DNA from 2 places in the Pelosinus sp. sgz500959 genome. Region 1 is predicted to be linked to the other one. Evidence: riboswitches for the same ligand, from Rfam matches in the RefSeq annotation. Region 1 holds a riboswitch; the other holds the start of a gene.
What was found. Region 1 has a riboswitch for FMN ahead of ribD (bifunctional diaminohydroxyphosphoribosylaminopyrimidine deaminase/5-amino-6-(5-phosphoribosylamino)uracil reductase RibD). Riboswitches for the same ligand answer to the same signal wherever they lie in the genome.
Positions count from the first base shown of each region.

Region 1 (9,827 bases):
TTATGTAGTATATGAAGAAAATCATCATGTAATTTATGATGCCAAAAGTCTAAATGGTACATATGTCAATAGCCATCGTATTATGCGTAAGGAGTTAGAGGTCGGTGATCGCATCAAAATAGGTAATACAGTTATTTTGTATGAGGTGAATTAAATTGCCTAATAAAGCATTGGTCTTTAATTTAATTGGTATTGTGTTGCAATATAGTTTACTGATTTTAATTTATTATTTTTTATTTAGAGTCATTAATCTTATCGTGAAAGATGTAAGAACACCAGAAAATCGTACTTCTGTAAAGCCTAAAAGCAGTACTCGAACACATGATGATAGAGGTAAGCTAGTAGTGATTGATCGTGGCCAGGTTCAATTAGAAAGGGATCAATTTATTATGGGCGGTACACTATCGATTGGGCGCAGTGAGCATAATGAAATTTTTGTTGATGATGCCTTTGTGTCCTATGAACATGCTATTATTAATAAAAATAAGCAGGGATATTGGCTGACGGATCTGAATAGTACAAATAAAACCTATTTAAATAATCAGCCTGTGAATATAGAAACTTTGTTAAAAAATGGTGATTTAATTAAAATTGGAGCGGTAACATTTCGCTTCGAGGGGTGAGGGATATTGTGCTGGTACATGTAATGTCTGATATTGGACTAGTTAGAGCAACGAATGAAGATAGTTATATTTGTGAACCACCGCATTTATTTGTTGTGGCTGACGGAATGGGAGGACATTTGGCTGGTGAGATTGCTAGTAAACTAGCAGTTACGACCATCAGTCGTTATATCAAAGAAAATGATGGTAAATTCAAGGATGAAGAACTGCTTAGACAGGCTATGACTCAAGCTAATACATCAGTTTATCAATTATCACTTTCTAAAGAAGAATTTAATGGCATGGGTACGACTGTAACAGCAGTTTATATGGAAAATAATAAGATTTTTTGGGGACATGTTGGCGATAGTCGTATTTATTTATTGCGCAATGGAGAGTTTAGTCAAATCACAAATGATCATTCTTTAGTTTGGGAGTTAGTGCAAAGCGGTAATATAACAAAAGAAGAAGCAAAAATTCATCCCAAGAGAAATATGCTGACTCGTGCAGTTGGTACAAGTTGTCTGATTAAGATCGACACAGGTGTTATTGCACTCGAATCAGAAGATATTATTCTAATGTGCACTGATGGTCTAACCAATATGGTAAGTCATCAGGATATTTATAACCTACTTAAAAATAGTCAAGATGATTTAGAATGTATCACCAATCAGCTAGTTGTTAATGCTAAAAATGCTGGTGGTTCAGATAATATTACAGTGATTTTACTTAAAAATGGGGATGCGTAAAAGATGACTAGCATACGGCACTCTGAGCGTAGATTGCTCTTAATTGCTGGTGTAATTATGTTAAATGGTATCTTAGCAGTTAGTTTCACACAAGGTAGTCTTGATTATGGTGTTATTGGTGCTACTTGCGGGCTGATGCTTGGTTTTATGTTAGTGAATGCGGTGCTGTATAAAGCTGGACATGGTGGTGATCCTATCTTTTTACCCTTAGCGGCATTACTAACGGGAATTGGATTAACTATGATTCTTCGACTTAAACCCGATTTGTTCCTATTACAGGCGATGTGGGTGGGAATTGGGCTACTCATTTTTTTAGCATCAACATTTATTTCTCGAAGACTAGAAGAAGTGGCTAAATTCAAATATGTATGTGGTTTTATTGGTGTTGGTTTATTATTAATTGCTATTTTGTTTGGGGTAGATATTGGTGGGCATAAAAGTTGGGTTATTATTGGTCCCATTCGATTTCAACCGTCGGAATTTGCCAAGATGTTTATTGTCTTGTTTTTAGCAGCGTATTTAAGTGAACGACGTGAATTACTGACCTTGGCCACTCGGCATTATGGACCTTTGGTATTGCCTCATCCTAGATTTATTGCTCCTCTTATTGCAGTATGGGGTATTGCGATGATGATGTTTATCTTGCAGCGCGATATGGGAGCAGCTTTATTATATTTCGGGATTGCGATTATCATGACTTATATGGTAAGTGGGCGGTTTAGTTATGTAATTATTGGTTTATTGTTGTTTTTAATTGGTTCAGTTGTGTGTTATAAATTATACTCTCACATTCAAACACGGGTAGATATATGGCTTAATCCATGGGTTGATCCGAATGGTGGAGCCTATCAAATTGTACAATCTTTGTTTGCTTTTGGTTCAGGCGGAATTATAGGCAGTGGTCTTACCTATGGTTTTCCGAATATGATTCCTGAAGTTCATACAGATTTTATTTTTGCAGCGATTGGAGAAGAAATGGGACTGGTTGGAGCAGGTGGGATTATTATTTTATATATCATTATGGTGTATCGTGCTTTTCGCGTAGCCTTATTATCAACAATGTCATTCAGCATGCTCGTAGCTGGAGGGTTAGCAGTCTCTATGGGGTTACAGATTTTTTTGATTATTGGCGGGGTAACTAAATTTTTTCCCTTAACAGGCATTACATTGCCTTTCATCAGCTATGGTGGTAGTTCCATTGTTGCTAATTTCATTTTACTAGGTATGCTATTTTCCATATCGGAAGTGAGATCATATCATGCGAAATGACATAGGAGAGATTAGAAAAAATATTCAGAACGTAACCTTCGCTTTACTCGGCCTACTGGCGATTTTATTTATCTATTTATCCTATATACAAGTTGTTGAACAGGATTTTTTGGTCACTCATCCATTGAATCGTCGTAATGCTGCTGGAAATCGTAATCTTCAGTATGGTATGATTCTTGATAAAAATGGCGAAAAATTAGCTTACAGTGAGAAAAAAGGGAATAGTTTTACACGCACATATCCATATGCAGCCATTACAGCTCCTTTGGTGGGGTATGATAGCGCTAAATATGGTAAAGCGGGCCTTGAAAGTACATATAACAGTTATTTGACGGGAATGAATAATCAACTCCGTCATTTAGGTGCTATCAGTCACTTGTGGTCAAATCAGACTGGTAATAATGTAGTACTGACCTTAGATGCTAAACTGCAGGAAGCAGCTTATCGAGCACTCGGTGAGCATCGAGGAGCAGTTGTCGTTATGTCGCCCCGGACGGGTGCTATCTTAGCGATGGTGAGTAAACCTAGCTTTAATCCCAACATATTGGAACAAAAATGGGAAAGTATTTCAACTGCTGATAATAGTCCTCTGCTTAACCGTGCTGTTCAAGGTTTGTATCCACCAGGATCAATTATAAAGGTGATGATGGCCGATGCAGCATTATCAGAAAAAATTACGGATATGAATAAGACAATTCGTTGTGAAGGTATATTACAGGTGCCTCCCGACTATGTTTTGGAAGAGAGTGGTCATAAAGCACATGGTAATCTTAATTTAGAAGAAGCCTTAACTGTTTCCTGCAATGTAACATTTGGTACTTTGGCATTGGAGTTAGGTGGCAAGAGGATGGCTAAGACTTTTGATCGATATGGTTTTAAACGTCCGATTGGACCTGATTTACAAGAAGTTCAATCTCACTTGCCTGATTTTAATTCACTTGGCAACGGCGATTTGGCCCAAACAGGCATTGGTCAAGGCAGTTTATTAGTGACCCCATTACGGATGGCGATGCTTGTGAGTACATTCGCTAATAAAGGAATTATTATGAAACCATATATTGTTGATAAAATAACTGACTCTGATGGTAATTCCATAAAAGAATTTATGCCTGAAGAGTGGTTGACTCCAACAACTTCTCAATTAGCTAGTGCAATTAATAAAATGATGGTAACAGTCGTAAATGAAGGTACAGGTAGTGGAGCTCACTTGTCGGGGGTAAAGGTGGCGGGTAAGACCGGCACGGCAGAGAATCCTCATGGTGATTCTCATGCCTGGTTTATTGGATTTGCACCAGCTGATAATCCAGAGGTTGTTATAGCGGTTATTGTTGAAAATGCTGGTGCAGGTGGTAGTATAGCAGCACCCATTGCGGGACAAATTTTAGCAAAGGCATTACATTAAAGGGGGGGTGATCGTTTACATGATTAATCGAACACTTGATAAGAGATACACTATTTTGGAACATATTGGCGGCGGAGGTATGGCTGACGTTTATCGAGCACATGATAAATTGTTAGAACGTTCTGTTGCTGTAAAAGTTTTGCGTTCACAATTTGCAAATGATGAACAATTCGTTGCTCGTTTTCGTCGTGAAGCTCAAGCGGCAGCCCGGTTATCTCATCATAATATTGTAAATATGTATGATGTTGGTCAAGATGGAGATGTACATTATATTGTCATGGAATATATATCTGGTGAGACTCTTAAGGAACGTATTTTGCGAGAGCCATTGCCAATCGAGAATGCAGTACGGATCGCTGCCGATATTGCGGAAGCATTAGAACATGCGCATCAAAATAATTTGGTACATTGTGATATAAAACCCCATAATATTCTGATGACCCGTGCTGGGCGTATTAAAGTGACTGATTTTGGTATAGCGAGAGCTGTTAGTTCAGCAACACTACACCATACGGGTACCATCATTGGATCCGTACATTATTTTTCACCAGAGCAAGCTAAAGGGAGCGCAGTAGGCGCTAAATCTGATATTTATTCATTAGGTGTTGTATTATATGAAATGTTAACAGGTGTATTGCCTTTTAATGGTGAAACGCCAATTAGTATTGCATTGCAACATTTACAAGAAGAGCCACGTCCCATGCGAGAAATCAAGCCAGATATTCCACCATTATTAGAAGCTATTGTTCTTAAAGCAATGGCTAAAGACGTTGCTCATCGCTTTAATGATATTAGTGAAATGATTGCTGATTTAAAGTCAGTACAAAATTACCTTCGTGATGACAATACTCATTTGTTGTCTCGAAGTGATTTTCCAACTCAAATATTGCCACGTCTTGATGAAAGTGTCATTAACTCAACCGCTAAACCAACTGTTTCAGAACAAAGTAATAACCAATTATCTAAAAGTTATAAACCAAAAGGTTGGGTATGGGGGTTATTAGTACTTTTACTCGTTGGTTTTATAATAGGAGCATTTTTCTCTTTTGGTAAATTTTGGAGCAATAATGAAGTTGCCGTTAGCAGTGTAGTCGGTAAGCAAGTTGAAGTTGCTCGCAATATTTTAGCAAATCAAAATTTAAGGGTAAGTGAATCGGAAATATTTAGTGATAAAGTACCAGCAGGCTATATTATTTCTCAATATCCTGAGGCTGGCAGCGTTGTAAAAGAACAACGGATGATTGTTCTTGTTGTGAGTAAAGGTGGTGAGGTTGCCATCGTACCTGACCTTAAAGGATTAAATCGTCGAGATGCAGAACTTAAAATTAAAAATGCGGGACTTGTTGTTGGTCGAGTTGATGAACAATTTAATACAGATGTACCTGCTGATACCATTATTGCGCAGCAGCCTCGCCCACCGGTACAAGTCAATAAGAATACAGCTGTTGATCTTGTGATTAGTAAAGGCGCTGCTCCGCGTAAAATTTCTTTGCCTGATTTTAGAGGTACACCATTAAGTACAGTGGGTACACAACTTGAAAGTTTAAAATTAAAACAAGGCAAAGTAACTGAGGAAGCCAATAGTAAATATTCACCAGGGACGATTATCGGACAAAATCCAGTAGCTGCTACAGAGGCATCAGAAGGTTTAGCTATAGATTTTACTGTCGCAAAAGCCGAAGTGAATACTGCAAAACGAGTCGCACTCGCTATCACCGTGCCTGAAGGAGCTGCTCGCCAAGCTGTGCAGATTATCGTGACAGACACGAATGGACGACGTGTTGTTTATGAGAATGTGCATAAACCTGGAGAAAAGATTGAAAAGGTGGTTGAAGGTAACGGGCAAGTTAGAGTACAAGTCTATAGTAATGGAATCTTATTACAAGAACAAACAATATAGCAGGAGGTACAAATGCTAAATGGAGTAATCATAAGAGCATATAATAGTTTTTATTATGTACAAACTGCTGACAATGTGGTTTCATGTAAATTGCGTGGACGTTTCAAAAAGGAACGATTTTCACTATTAGTGGGAGATCAAGTAGAGTATGAGATGGCAGGTGCTGGTAAAGGCATCATTGAAAATATTTTGCCGCGGCGTAGTATGCTCAGAAGGCCCATGATTGCCAATATTGATCAAGTGATTCTTACCTTTGCCGCGGTGAATCCTAATATCAATCGAATTTTGGTAGATCGTTTTCTCGTTTTGGCGGAAATGTCAGAATTAGAAATCATTCTTTGCATTAATAAAATTGATCTTGCAGATAGTCAAGAGTTAGAAGAGATTGTTACTCACTATCGTGGAATTGGTTATCAAGTTCTTACCGTATCAGCAAAAGCCGATTTAGGCATCAATGAATTACGTAGTAAGTTGTATGGTAAAATTAGTGTGTTTGCTGGTCCATCTGGAGCCGGCAAATCTACGCTACTAAACAATATTGAACGAGGCCTAACCTTAGTAACGGGTGAATTGAGTGAAAAAATTGGTCGAGGTAAGCATACGACCCGTTTTGCAGAGTTATTACCCTTGTCTGGAGGCGGTTTTGTTGTTGACACACCTGGTTTTAGTTTTACTGAGTTCAATGACATGAAACCAACGGAATTAATGCATTGTTTTCCTGAGATATCAGACCGCGTGTCTGAATGTAAATTTAGCACTTGCATTCATTCGAGAGAGCCTCGATGTGCGGTCAAACAAGCCGTAGCAGATGGAAAGATTGATGAACAACGATATCAATCCTACCTTGAGATCTTAGGAGAAATTACTGAAAATAAAAAGGGGTTTTAACTATCATGATAAAAATTGCACCATCAATTCTTTCTGCTGATTTTTCTAAATTAGCAGATGAAATCAAGCGAGTAGAAATTGCCGGAGCTGATATATTACATATTGACGTAATGGATGGTCATTTTGTACCTAATCTAACCTTTGGCCCGCCTGTTGTCGCATCAATTCGCAAAGTAACAACGATGATGTTTGATGTACATCTTATGGTAAATAATCCTCAAGATTTTATTGATTCCTTTGCTAAGGCAGGGGCAGATCTTATTACAATTCATGTTGAGACGGCACCACATTTACATCGTCTCATACAAAATATTAAAGAACATGGATTAAAAGCCGCCGTATCTCTTAATCCTTCCACGTCCCTATCTACGATTGAAGAAGTGCTCGGTGAAGTTGATATGGTGTTATTAATGACTGTCAATCCAGGTTTTGGTGGTCAGAAATTTATTCCAGAGATGCTTGATAAAATTGCTCGATTACGAAAGATGATTACTGAACGTAATTTGTCAGTTGATATTCAAGTCGATGGTGGGATAAATGCAGCAACTGCACGACAAGTGATTGCTGCTGGTGCCAATATTTTGGTTGCAGGATCAGCCGTTTATCAAGCCCCAGATATTGAACAAGCCATTCGGGATATTCGAGGGACTTGATTATTTTAAAAAATACTGGTAATATATATACATAACTAAATAAGTGAGCCTTTGGGGCAAGGTGAAAAAGAGTAATCTTTTAATTCCTTACCGGCGGTGACTAGCCCGCGAGCCGTATGGCTGATCCGGTGAAATTCCGGAGCCGACAGTATAGTCTGGATGGAAAAAGGTTTATATTAAAGTGTGTTTGTGAAAACGCAACCTTAATATAAAGAGTTTGTTGTTGAAACAAGTTCTTTCATAAGGTTTAATATTGATAACTATTTTCCTATATTCTACAAGGCTGTTAAAAAAGTGTAAAAACTTTTTCAACAGCTTATTTTTTTGGAGGATTCAGTTATGGATGAGCAGTATATGAGGCAAGCGCTGGTCATAGCCCAGTATGCCATTGGCCGTACGAGTCCGAATCCCATGGTTGGTGCTGTGATCGTTCGTAATGGACGAGTTGTTGGTCAAGGTTGGCATAAGAAGGCAGGTACGCCACATGCTGAAATTAATGCACTGCAGCAAGCTGGAGAATTAGCTCGAGATGCTACTATGTATGTGACCTTAGAACCTTGTTCCCATCATGGAAGAACAGGGCCATGTGCCGATGCCGTAATTGCCGCAGGCATCAAAAAAGTCATTGTTGCTATGAATGACCCCAATCCTCTTGTTGCAGGGCAAGGTATCAACAAGTTACGTGAAGCAGGTATTGAGGTCATAGAAGGAGTACTCGCAGCTGAAGCTGCTAAGCTTAATGAAATTTTTATTAAGTGGATTTCAACAAAGTTACCTTTTATCGCTTTAAAAAGTGGGATGTCACTTGATGGTAAAATCGCTGCTCATACTGGACATTCCCAGTGGATTACAGGGCCTAAGTCTCGCGAACGTGTGCAGCAACTAAGAGATTGTTATGATGCCATTTTAGTTGGAATTGGTACAGTACTTGCGGATAACCCGCGTTTAACAACTCGCCTTTCATATGAGGGGAAAAATCCAATTCGAATTATTATTGATAGTATGGCACGGACTCCTCTTGATGCACATGTGGTGATTGATGGATTGGCTCCAACAATTATTGTAGTGACTCCCAAGGCCCCAATTGATAGAGTAAATGCTTTGCGTGAATGCGGTGTTGAAGTACTATCTATTGAATCTAAGGAAGCTGGTGTCAACTTACGTCAAACTTTCAAAACCTTAGCTGCGCGTGAGATTACAAGTATTCTCGTTGAAGGTGGCGCAAGAATTAATGGATCAGTCATGGAAGAGCATCTTGTGGATAAAATCTATTGGTTTATTGCCCCTAAAATTATAGGCGGTCATGGTGCCTTAGGTCCTGTCGGGGGACAAGGTGTAACTGACGTAAATCATGCTCATTTGTTTGAAGATATGACGATTGAGCCTATCGGGCAAGATATATTAATTAGCGCTTATATGTGCAACCGGGAGGGACGAGATGTTTACCGGACTTGTGGAAGAATTAGGTAAAATAAAAGCCATTACCCATGGAGCCAAATCTGTACGCATAACGGTATTAGCAAGCACGGTACTAAGTGATGTGCAGCTTGGTGATAGTATCGCTGTTAATGGAACATGTTTGACTGTTGTAGAATTTTCTACAACATGGTTCACAGCAGATGTTATGCCAGAGACGGTAAAGAGCACTGTACTTGCAACTTTAAAAATTGGTGATACAGTCAATCTTGAACGAACACTGCGTGTAGGAGACCGCTTTGGTGGGCATATTGTTAGTGGACATATTGATGGCGTTGGTACGATTAGTGCCAAAGAATTAAATGATATCGCAATGATTGTTACAATCAAAGCAGGTTCTGAAGTAATGAAATACATAGTAAAAAAGGGATCAATTGCCATTGATGGAATTAGCTTGACTGTTGTTGAATATGATCAAGATTGGTTTACTGTATCTTTGATCCCTCATAGTGCTGGTCGCACGACACTTGGATTTAAAAAAATTGGCGACAGTGTAAATCTAGAGGGCGATGTGATTGGAAAATATGTAGAAAAATTACTAGGTTTACAATCCAATCAGCCACATAACGCAAAGAGTAAAATTGAGATGAGTTTCTTACAACAGCATGGTTTTACGCTATAACATGATCTTAAAAAATTTGTGGAGGTATTATAATGAAATTTAATACAATTGATGAAGCGATTGAAGATATAAAAAATGGTAAAATGATTGTTGTTGTTGATGATGAAGATCGTGAAAATGAAGGCGATTTACTAATGGCTGCTGACAAAGTAACTCCTGAAGCCATTAATTTTATGGCTACTCATGGACGTGGATTGATTTGTATGCCGATTATTGGATCAAGACTTGATGAACTTGGAATTGGTGCCATGGTGTGTGATAATACA
Region 1 is NZ_JBGJZL010000002.1:110,159-119,985, forward strand. It holds gene ACAN52_RS03225 (FhaA domain-containing protein) at 1-154, shown strand, start outside; gene ACAN52_RS03230 (FHA domain-containing protein) at 156-623, shown strand; gene ACAN52_RS03235 (Stp1/IreP family PP2C-type Ser/Thr phosphatase) at 632-1,351, shown strand; gene ACAN52_RS03240 (FtsW/RodA/SpoVE family cell cycle protein) at 1,355-2,620, shown strand; gene ACAN52_RS03245 (peptidoglycan D,D-transpeptidase FtsI family protein) at 2,610-4,022, shown strand; gene pknB (Stk1 family PASTA domain-containing Ser/Thr kinase) at 4,042-5,922, shown strand; gene rsgA (ribosome small subunit-dependent GTPase A) at 5,935-6,810, shown strand; gene rpe (ribulose-phosphate 3-epimerase) at 6,816-7,463, shown strand; FMN riboswitch at 7,507-7,638, shown strand; gene ribD (bifunctional diaminohydroxyphosphoribosylaminopyrimidine deaminase/5-amino-6-(5-phosphoribosylamino)uracil reductase RibD) at 7,803-8,933, shown strand; gene ribE (riboflavin synthase) at 8,902-9,561, shown strand; gene ACAN52_RS03275 (bifunctional 3,4-dihydroxy-2-butanone-4-phosphate synthase/GTP cyclohydrolase II) at 9,594-9,827, shown strand, end outside.

Region 2 (9,827 bases), on a different contig from region 1:
CTTCTTGTAATCGCTCTATCGACATTACGATGGAAGCAAAAAGTCGGTCTCTTGAAACAACTGACATTATCCAAAAGTTAAGTGTTTCATCGAAACAAATCAATAAAATTGTAGCAATCATTGGTCGTATCGCTGAACAGACCAATATGTTGGCATTAAACGCAACCATCGAAGCGGCTGGTGCTGGTGAAGCTGGCAAAGGATTTGCCGTCGTTGCGGCGGAGGTAAAGGAATTATCGAAAAGAACGGCGGAAGAAGCCAGTTTGATTGCTAATCAAATTGAAGAAATGCAAGACGATATGATAGCGGCCGTAGACGTTGTGAAAAAGATTACGGATGTAATCGCCGAGACAATGGATATCACTCGGACCATTGCTTCAGCTGTTAGTGAACAGTCAAAACAGGTAGGTGATATTTCTAGTGCTATTGCGGTAGGAGCTAATCAAGTAACTTCGATCAGCAAGGCAATCAGTGATGTTGCTGGTAAGGCTGAACTCGTTTCAAAGAGTGCGACAGAAGCGGCAAATGGAGTTGAAGCCATGTTTCATACGACTGCCGATATTTCCTGCAAGGCTGTAGATGTTGCACACAGTACAGATGAAATGACTTCATCCATGGGGAATATTTCTCAAGCTACCCAGGAGATTGCAAAGGGAAGTCTTGATATTTCCCAAAGTATGCAAGAGGTTGAAAAAGCAATTACGGATACAGCAATAAAAGCTTCAAAAACCAGTGAGTGTGCTTGCGATGTAGGGGAAATAACTGATCGCTTGGAAATTCTGGTGAAGAAATTTAAAGTATAGAAAGACAAATTTGAGTGGCGGTAGGTGATCGGTTTGGAGCAGGATAGAGAACTCCTTAATGAATTTGTCATTGAAGCAAAGGCACATATTGCAGAAATAGAAGCTGGTCTCTTATATATGGAAGGCGGCGAAGAAAATGATGAGATTGTCAATGAAATTTTTCGTGCCGCTCACAGTATAAAAGGTACTGCCAGTTTTTTTGAACTCGATCGTATCGTCGAATTATCTCATATCATTGAAAATTTATTTGGTGAGTTTCGTGAGCATCGATTAGAAGTAAGCTCAGAAATGATCGATGCCTTATTATCAGCCACTGATGTCTTGAAAGAACTGATCAATCATCCAACTGATAGTCGAGGCTATGATATTAGCGACCATATGAGCGCCATCAAATATTTTTTAGATTCATCCCAGAATCAGATAAGTCCGTTAACGGAGCGCTCAGGAGCTCTTTCGGCCTGGGAACTGTGGGATCAGATTAGCCTATCTGATGAGCAGGTTAAAGAAACCCCGACTTTAATTCCCGATGAATTAATTGATGAGCCAGTAGAGCAGACTGCTGCTAGAGAGGCCATTGTAGCGCTGCCGATCTTAAAACAGCAAGAGGGTGTTCCTAAGGGGGATAAACTTAGCGGGAACATGACAGAAGATACTGTTCGGGTTAATGTCAGTTTGTTAAACGACTTACTCAATCTGGTCGGTGAAATGGTTCTACGGCGTAATCAATTGCTGCGAATTGCTAAAGACTCTGGTAAAGAAGTAGCTCAGTTGGAAATGGTAGCTCAAGGCATTAACGAACTGACTACTAAATTACAAAAAAAAGTCATGAAAAGCAGGATGCAACCGATTGCCAATGTTTTTAACAAGTTTCCTCGTATTGTGCGGGATATGTCTCGGAAAACAGGCAAGGAAGTTGATTTGGTCATGCAAGGGATGAATTTTGAGCTAGATCGTTCGTTGATTGAAGCATTAGTTGATCCCATTACCCATTTAGTGCGCAATGCCCTTGATCATGGCATTGAACTGCCAGATGTTCGGAAAATGAAAAATAAACCTTTAGTTGGTTCCCTCCTTCTTAGTGCTTATCCAGAAGGAGGGCGCATGGTTGTTGATATTTGTGATGATGGTGGCGGTATTAATTTAGAAAAAGTGAAAGACAAAGCGGTAGAAAAAGGGCTTATTAATAAAAAAGAAATTGCTAACATGTGCGAAGGCGATATTTTCAATTTTATTATGGCGCCAGGCTTTTCCACAGCAGAACGAGTGACGGATATTTCTGGTCGTGGTGTTGGTATGGATGTGGTAAAGACAAATATTGAGAAATTAGGCGGGAAGATCGAAATTCTTTCTGACATAGGAGTCGGGACAAAGTTTCGATTGATATTGCCTTTGACTTTAGCCATTATTTCTGCATTAATCGTGGAGGCGAACGGTCAACTGTTCGCCATACCACAAGATGATTTGAGAGAATTAGTATTAATTTGGTCTCAGGAAACGAGTGGAAATCGAATCGAATTTATCCATAACCGCCCAGTATTACGTCTTCGTGAGGGATTAATACCAATTATACGATTGAGCGAGGTAATGGATGAGAAAATCTGCTGTGGAGTAAAAGAAAAATTTGACGATTTTGTTGATGACGATCAAGTTCTCCGAATTTTAATTGTAAAATCGGGCAGTTCTTCATATGGGTTAATTGTAGATTCTGTTTATGATATGGAAGAAATTTTGGTGAAGCCACTTTCAGTTGTTATCAGTAGCTGCAGTCTTTATTCGGGTATGACTGTCTTAGGGGATGGAAGTATTGCGATGATCCTTGACACTGGTAGTTTGCGGTTTTATGGTGGAATTTGTCTTGCAGAAGATAAGATGGGATTAAGGGATGTTCGAGCAACAAAGACAATTGATGAAGAACAACAGTATTTATTATTGTTCAAATGCTCTGGTGGGGAAATGCTTGGTCTAGATCTCGGGATGGTGTCGAGAGTTGAAGAAGTGGATGTGTCTCGCCTGCAAAAGATCGGTTCAAAATATTATTTTTCCTTCCAGGGACAGACAATCAGAGTGATTAGGCCTGAGCATTATTTACCTATTTCACAAAAAAAGAATAAGCCTTCAAAGGTCTATATTATATTGCCTAAATTGGTAAGCCATGTTATTGGGATTATTGCTGAAGAAATACATGATACGATACAGACAAGGGTTTCAATGGACAAAGATGGAGTTTGTGGCGTTGGTATCTTAGGATCGACACTCATCAACGATACAGTGGTTACTTTATTGAATCTACATGTACTTTTTGCTAAAGCGGCGCCCGAGTATTATGCTCATCATTTTAGTTCTCCAAAAAGTGAAAGGGAATATTATAAGAGTGGAGTCGGAGACGATAAAAGGACTACGATTCTTCTTGTGGAAGATACACCATTTTTTTTGAAGGTGATTAAAAGCTATCTGGAAAGTGACGGTTATGAGGTCATTACTGCTGAGAATGGGCATGAAGCTTTGGAAAGATTGAACCAAACTCGGGTAGATGTGGTAGTCAGTGATATTGAAATGCCGATTATGACTGGCATAGAATTGGTTCGAGCCATTCGGGATAACGAAAAAATAAAAAATCTACCAGTCATTGCTCTTACTTCCTTAACAGGGGATGCAAATAAAGAAAAAGGACTGCGGGCCGGTTTTGATATATATGAGTATAAACTAGATCGGACAAGGTTACTGGATAGTCTGCGTGATGTGTTACGAAAATGAGTTTATGAATGATCTGGAGGTAATTTTAAGATGGCAAGAGTGCTTATTGCGGATGATTCCGCTGTGGCCCGGAGTATTTTACGGAAAATTATAGTGTCATTAGGTCATGAGGTTATTGGTGAAGTAGCAAATGGCTCACAGGCCTTTGTGGAATATACGAAACGAAAACCAGATGTAGTGACGATGGATTTGACGATGCAGGGATTGGGCGGGGCGGAGGCGACGTCTAAAATTATTGCTGCTTACCCTGAGGCTAAGATCATAGTGATCAGCGCCATGGAAGAACGCGGAGTCGTTATTGATGCCTTGGAACGTGGAGCTAGACATTTTATCATCAAACCGATAAGCAAAGAAAAGGTTTCGGTGGTATTGAACAATGTTTTACAGCAAGATTTTGATTTGAAGAAACATATTGAGCGTGTGCGGAGAATGAAAGGGTCAGATGATCCTACAACCGCAGTGGGGAGTGGTGGGAACAAATATTTATCCCCTTATTTTATCAGTGCTCAGAGCGGAAATTTGGTACATGTGATTATTAACCCTACGATCACGCTGACGAGTTGTCAGTCTTTAGCGTTAGAAATAGAAGAATATTTAACAGGTAAGCCACGAGTACTGTTTGACTTTGGGACAATGTTAACACTAAAGCAAACGCTCTTGGTCAAACTGAATGAATTAGTCGAAACCATCGAAAATAATGAAGGTAGCGTAAAGGCGATATCTAATAATAAGAGATTTGTTGAAGCTATTTCTAACATGGAAATGAATAATGCTCCAAATTTAATGGGTGGCATATTACATTATCTTGCAAACTGAAGATAACTAAAAAAACACGAATTGCATGAGATGCAATTCGTGTTTTTTTGGCTGTGATGTTACGTAAGACCATCAAGCAATACTTCGACTATTCTTTGCAACAGTGGTTCTCGTTGTTCATCCTTATGATCTAGAACCATGCGCGGATGGTGAAAAGAAATAGTAGCTTCTAATAAGAGTTGTACTACTTTTTCTGGTGATTCCCCACGGATTTCGCCAGTAGCGATTGCTTTTTGAACGAGGATTAAAAGCTGCTCATTTAAGTGATGCAAATGATTTACAATAAATGGTTTTAGTATTTCCGCCGCCATATTGAAAGATTTGAAAAGCTCAGGGTCTTTTAGAACTTTCTCTTTTTTTAGTTCGTGGTATTTCAGGAACCATTCCGTAATGACTTGGCGCGCCGGTGCTTCTTTTTGTGATAGCTGTTCGAGTGTGTTATCCATTTGAGTCAGCCAGCGTGCTGAAATCCCATCCAGTAGGGCGGCTTTGTCAGGAAAATGATTGTAAAGCGCAGCGTGACTTATTTTAAGTTCCCGAGCGATATCCGTTAAACGGAATTTTTCAAATCCATAATAGCGGATCTTTTCTTCTGTGATTTGCATTACTTTTTCTTTAAGTTCCTCAGAGGTTAATCCGGTTTTAGCCATATTATTTTCACCACTATTTCATTAATTTTGGCAGATCATAGTCAGCCATGATACCACAATTATATCATTCCTCCGTTAATTCGAATTGTTTGTCCTGTTATCCAGCGTGATTCTTCACTGGCTAAAAAGAGCACAACGTTAGCAATGTCATTAGGTTCTCCCAAACGTCCGAAGGCATTGGTTTTGCTGAGGATTTCAATTTGTTCTGGGGTTTTCCCCACGGTGAAAAGTTCCGTATTTACTGGGCCTGGTGCAACCGCATTGATCGTAATTCCTTTGATTCCAAACTCCTTTGCCAATTGACGTGTGAACTGTTCGACAGCTCCCTTGGTACCAGCATAGATGCTATAGCCTGGAAACATCATACCGGCAACGGAAGTGGAAAAATTGATGATTCGTCCGTTTGTCTGCATATAGTTAGCTGCTTCTTGACAAGCAAAGTAGGTACCTTTTACGTTGATCGCCATAATTTTATCAAAATCTTCTTCTGTTACCTTTGTAATTGTTTTTGTGGTCATAATACCAGCATTATTGACAAGAATATCAACTTGTCCATATTGATCCATTGTTTCTTTGAAGAGTCGCTCTACTTCAGCAACACGGCTGATATCTGCTTGAATAGGGAATGCTTCGCCTCCCAGTGCTTTAATATGAGCAACGACTTGGTCTGCTTTTTCCGAGTTAGTAGAATAATTGATGATGACTTTTGCTCCATTTAATGCTAATTCCTCTGCAATTTTTTGCCCAATACCTCTTGATGCACCTGTTACTAAAGCCACTTTTCCTGTCAGTTTTTTCTCTTGAATATGAGTCATTTTCATCATCCTCCTAAAATTAAGATCTCTTAATTTAAACTAACTATCAATGAAAAATTCTAGTAAAGAAATCTTTAATGACAGTTATTTTTCTGCGTTATATATTACAAAAAATATAACATGTAATATAATGAAAGTCAATAAGAGTAAATTAGATGTTAAATAAATTATTTTTAAAGATAAAAAAGGATCAAGGTTATAATTTATTTGATAAGATAAAATGAGTAAATAACTACTTGCGCTATGAAAAAATAATTGTTATGATATTCATTATAGTAACTACTAAAAAATAATTATTTTCTTTTAAACTAAAAAATTAAATATAGTAGAATATCTTCAGGGCAGGGTGAAATTCCCGACCGGTGGTAAGTAAATTATGTTTGCAAGCCCACGAGCCGTAAGGCAGATTTGGTGTAATTCCAAAGCCGACAGTAGAGTCTGGATGACAGAAGAGAAAACAGCACTTTATGTGTTTACATGTCATACCTAAATTCCGAAGATATTTCGGAATTTTTTTATTGGCATTTTAAAAGGAGAGGATCACATGGTTTACAAACGGACGTCTTATTTAACTAAAATTGGCATACTATCAGCGATTGCCGTCATACTCATGTTTTTTGAGGTACCAGTACCGATGATGCCAAGCTTTTTGAAATTGGATGTTAGTGAATTACCGGCGATGATTGGTGCTTTTATGCTAGGACCTATGGCTGGTGTATTGATTGAACTGATTAAGAATGTATTACATTTGGGGAACACTCATACAATGGGAATTGGTGAAATAGCTAATTTTTTAGTGGGAGTCTCTTTTATTGTTCCCGCAGGTTATTTTTATCAGAAAAAGAGTAGCCGAAAAGGGGCCATTTTATCATTGGCAATCGCTACTTTTACGATGATGATCTCTGCATCTGTATTGAATTATTTTATTTTAATTCCCCTTTACCAGACAGTCTTACATTTTCCTTTAGATCAAATGATTGCCTTAGGGACGGTCGCCAATCCTCATATTATTGATTTAGCATCCTTTATTACCTTAGCGATTGCACCTTTTAATCTTATAAAAGGCTTTATTATTTCTATATTCGCAATGATGATTTACAAAAAAGTTGTGCCTATTTTATCCTAGGGATAGAAAAAATAAGGATTAGTCAGTCCAAAGAGAGCTTACTTCTTGTAGTAGGCTCTCTTTGGGTACGTAGAGTGAAATTGAAATTTTGTAGATCATAAGGTAGAATGGTTTGTGCTTAAATGTAGTGGTTGGAGGGTTTATGGATAATTCTAAATTACTTGGTGAAGAGAAGATTGGTAAGTTATTGTGGAAATTTTCAGTACCAGCGATTGTTGGGATGCTCGTTAATGCGTTATATAATGTTGTTGATAGTATTTTTGTTGGAAATGGTGTTGGAGAAATAGCGCTGGCAGCAGTGGCAATTGCTTTTCCAATTATGGTTATTCTAATGGCTTTTGGGGTGCTGATTGGTGTAGGGGCTAGCTCTCTTATCTCAATTCGCTTAGGACAGCAACGGATTGATGAAGCTGAAAAAATATTAGGCAATGCTTATATGTTAGCAAGTATAGTGATGACAGCTCTTAGTATGTTGATGTTGATATTTTTAGATCCCCTATTAATCAGTTTAGGAGCTGGAATTGATTTGTTACCCTATGCGAGAGATTTTATGAGTATTATTTTGTTGGGCAGTGTGTTTATGCATATCGGTTTTGGTATGAATACAATCATTCGTGCTCAAGGTGATCCTAAAACTGCAATGCTAACGATGTTTATTTCAGCAGGGATCAATATAGTGCTGAATCCCTTATTTATTTTTGCTTTTAAAATGGGGATCAGTGGCTCTGCATGGGCTACAGTATTGGCGCAGGCAGTATCTGCCATATGGGTGACGTTGTATTTTATTGGGAAAAAAAGCTTTTTAAAATTGCGGATTGCTAATCTGTATCCTGATCGGTATATTATTTTGCAAATTATGAAAAATGGTTTGTCTCCATTTTTGATGCAATTTGCGAGTAGTATCGTTGCAGTACTTTTTAACTTTAGTTTATTAAAATATGGCGGTGAAGTTGCAATTGCTTCTATGGGGATTATCCAACGCGTAGCCATGCTGCTAGTCATGCCGATGTTCGGTATCAGTCAAGGGCTGCAACCGATCATTGGTTTTAATTATGGAGCTAAGAAATATGATCGTGTAATTAAAGTTTTAAAACTCGGTATTATTTCTGCAACCGTTTTATCAATCATGGGATTCATTGTAATACAAGTTTTTGATACTAAAATTATAAGTGTATTTAATCAAGATCCTGCCTTAATTGCTGTGGGGAAACAAGGAATCAAGATTGTACTTGCCATGTTGCCTATACTGGGTTTTCAATTAATCAGTGCACAGTATTTTCAGGCTGTAGGCAAAGCGAAACATGCAATTTTTTTGAGTATGTCTCGGCAAGTGATATTACTGATTCCGCTCTTACTCATTATGCCCAATCTATTTGGTCTTATGGGAGCATGGATAGCCACGCCCCTTGCTGACTTGGGAGCAGCCGTAGTTACAGCCGTATTCTTACTAAAAGAATTACGTAGAATGAATAGTGCCATCAACAAAAATCCTCTCTGAGAGATTTTGTCTCCCTATATAAGAGTGATGTATATCATATCTATTAAATACTAAAAAATCGTATGAAGCTGCGAATTGCGTAGCTTTTTTATTTTGTATCGGTGAGAGATTATTTTTGTGAAAAATTGATTGATGAAATATAAGAGGATTTATTTATAACCTTGTTTTATAATACAAGTAAGAAAAACATGTGTAAGAAAGATTATTTTCAAAATCTTGAAATTGTACATTATACAGATTTTTGAGTATATCTAATTTTTATCAAAGATTTAAAGAGAAAACAGGCTTAATTCCTAAGGGATATAGAAAAACAGGAGGCGGAAAATCATGAATATTTATTTTTATCATACGGTGATAGGGAAAGTCGGTATTGCTGAAACAGAGGGCAGTATTACAAACGTATATTTTGAAAAGGATACTTTACCTAATAACGTAATCGAAGAAGAAACACCTTTACTGGTAGAAGCCGCAAGGCAACTTACGGAGTATTTGATGGGGAACTTAAAGCAGTTTACACTGCCTCTTGCACCTGTTGGTACACTATTTATGAAAGAAGTTTGGGCACAACTTTGTGATATTCCATATGGACAAACAGCTAGCTATAAAGACGTTGCCGTAAAAGTCGGCAATGAAAAAGCTTCAAGGGCTGTTGGACTTGCTAATAATCGTAATCCTATTCCAATTTTTATTCCATGTCATCGTGTGATTGGATCAAATGGTACTTTAACAGGTTATCGTGGAGGGCTTGGAGTTAAAAAAATATTGTTAGAGATTGAAAGGAAATAAACTCATGACCTTTTTACAATACGGAGAAGTGGAAATTGAGTATTTAAAACGAAAAGATAAAAAACTGGGGATTGCGATCGATAACATTGGTCTTATACAGCGAGAGGTGACGCCAAATGTATTTTCTGCACTGATCCAAAGTGTATTAAGTCAGCAAATATCCACTAAAGCGGCACAAACAGTGTGTCAGCGAATGAATACTCTGCTTCACCATGAGATCACACCACAAAGTATAAGAATGGCAGGCTTAGATGCAATCAAAGCCTGCGGAATGAGTCAACGAAAAGCAGGCTATATAATAGGCATTGCAGAGGCGGCTCTTACTGGAGTTGTTGATTTTGATGCCTTACACACTTTAACTGATGAAGAAATTATAAAAAAATTGACAACCCTTAATGGGGTAGGGATTTGGACAGCCGAAATGTTGTTGATTTTTTCTTTGTGCAGACCCAATATTGTAAGTTATGGCGATTTGGCAATCCGTAGAGGTATAATGAACTTATATGGGTTGAAGGAGTGTCCGAAAGAAATTTTTGAGAAATATAGAAAACGGTATTCCCCATATGGATCGGTCGCATC
Region 2 is NZ_JBGJZL010000005.1:67,096-76,922, forward strand. It holds gene ACAN52_RS09330 (methyl-accepting chemotaxis protein) at 1-803, shown strand, start outside; gene ACAN52_RS09335 (chemotaxis protein CheW) at 837-3,557, shown strand; gene ACAN52_RS09340 (response regulator) at 3,588-4,373, shown strand; gene ACAN52_RS09345 (TetR/AcrR family transcriptional regulator) at 4,433-5,023, opposite strand; gene ACAN52_RS09350 (SDR family oxidoreductase) at 5,083-5,838, opposite strand; FMN riboswitch at 6,167-6,296, shown strand; gene ACAN52_RS09355 (ECF transporter S component) at 6,383-6,964, shown strand; gene ACAN52_RS09360 (MATE family efflux transporter) at 7,107-8,462, shown strand; gene ACAN52_RS09365 (methylated-DNA--[protein]-cysteine S-methyltransferase) at 8,790-9,248, shown strand; gene ACAN52_RS09370 (DNA-3-methyladenine glycosylase family protein) at 9,253-9,827, shown strand, end outside.
Region 2: another riboswitch for FMN. It lies ahead of ACAN52_RS09355 (ECF transporter S component); the one in region 1 lies ahead of ribD (bifunctional diaminohydroxyphosphoribosylaminopyrimidine deaminase/5-amino-6-(5-phosphoribosylamino)uracil reductase RibD).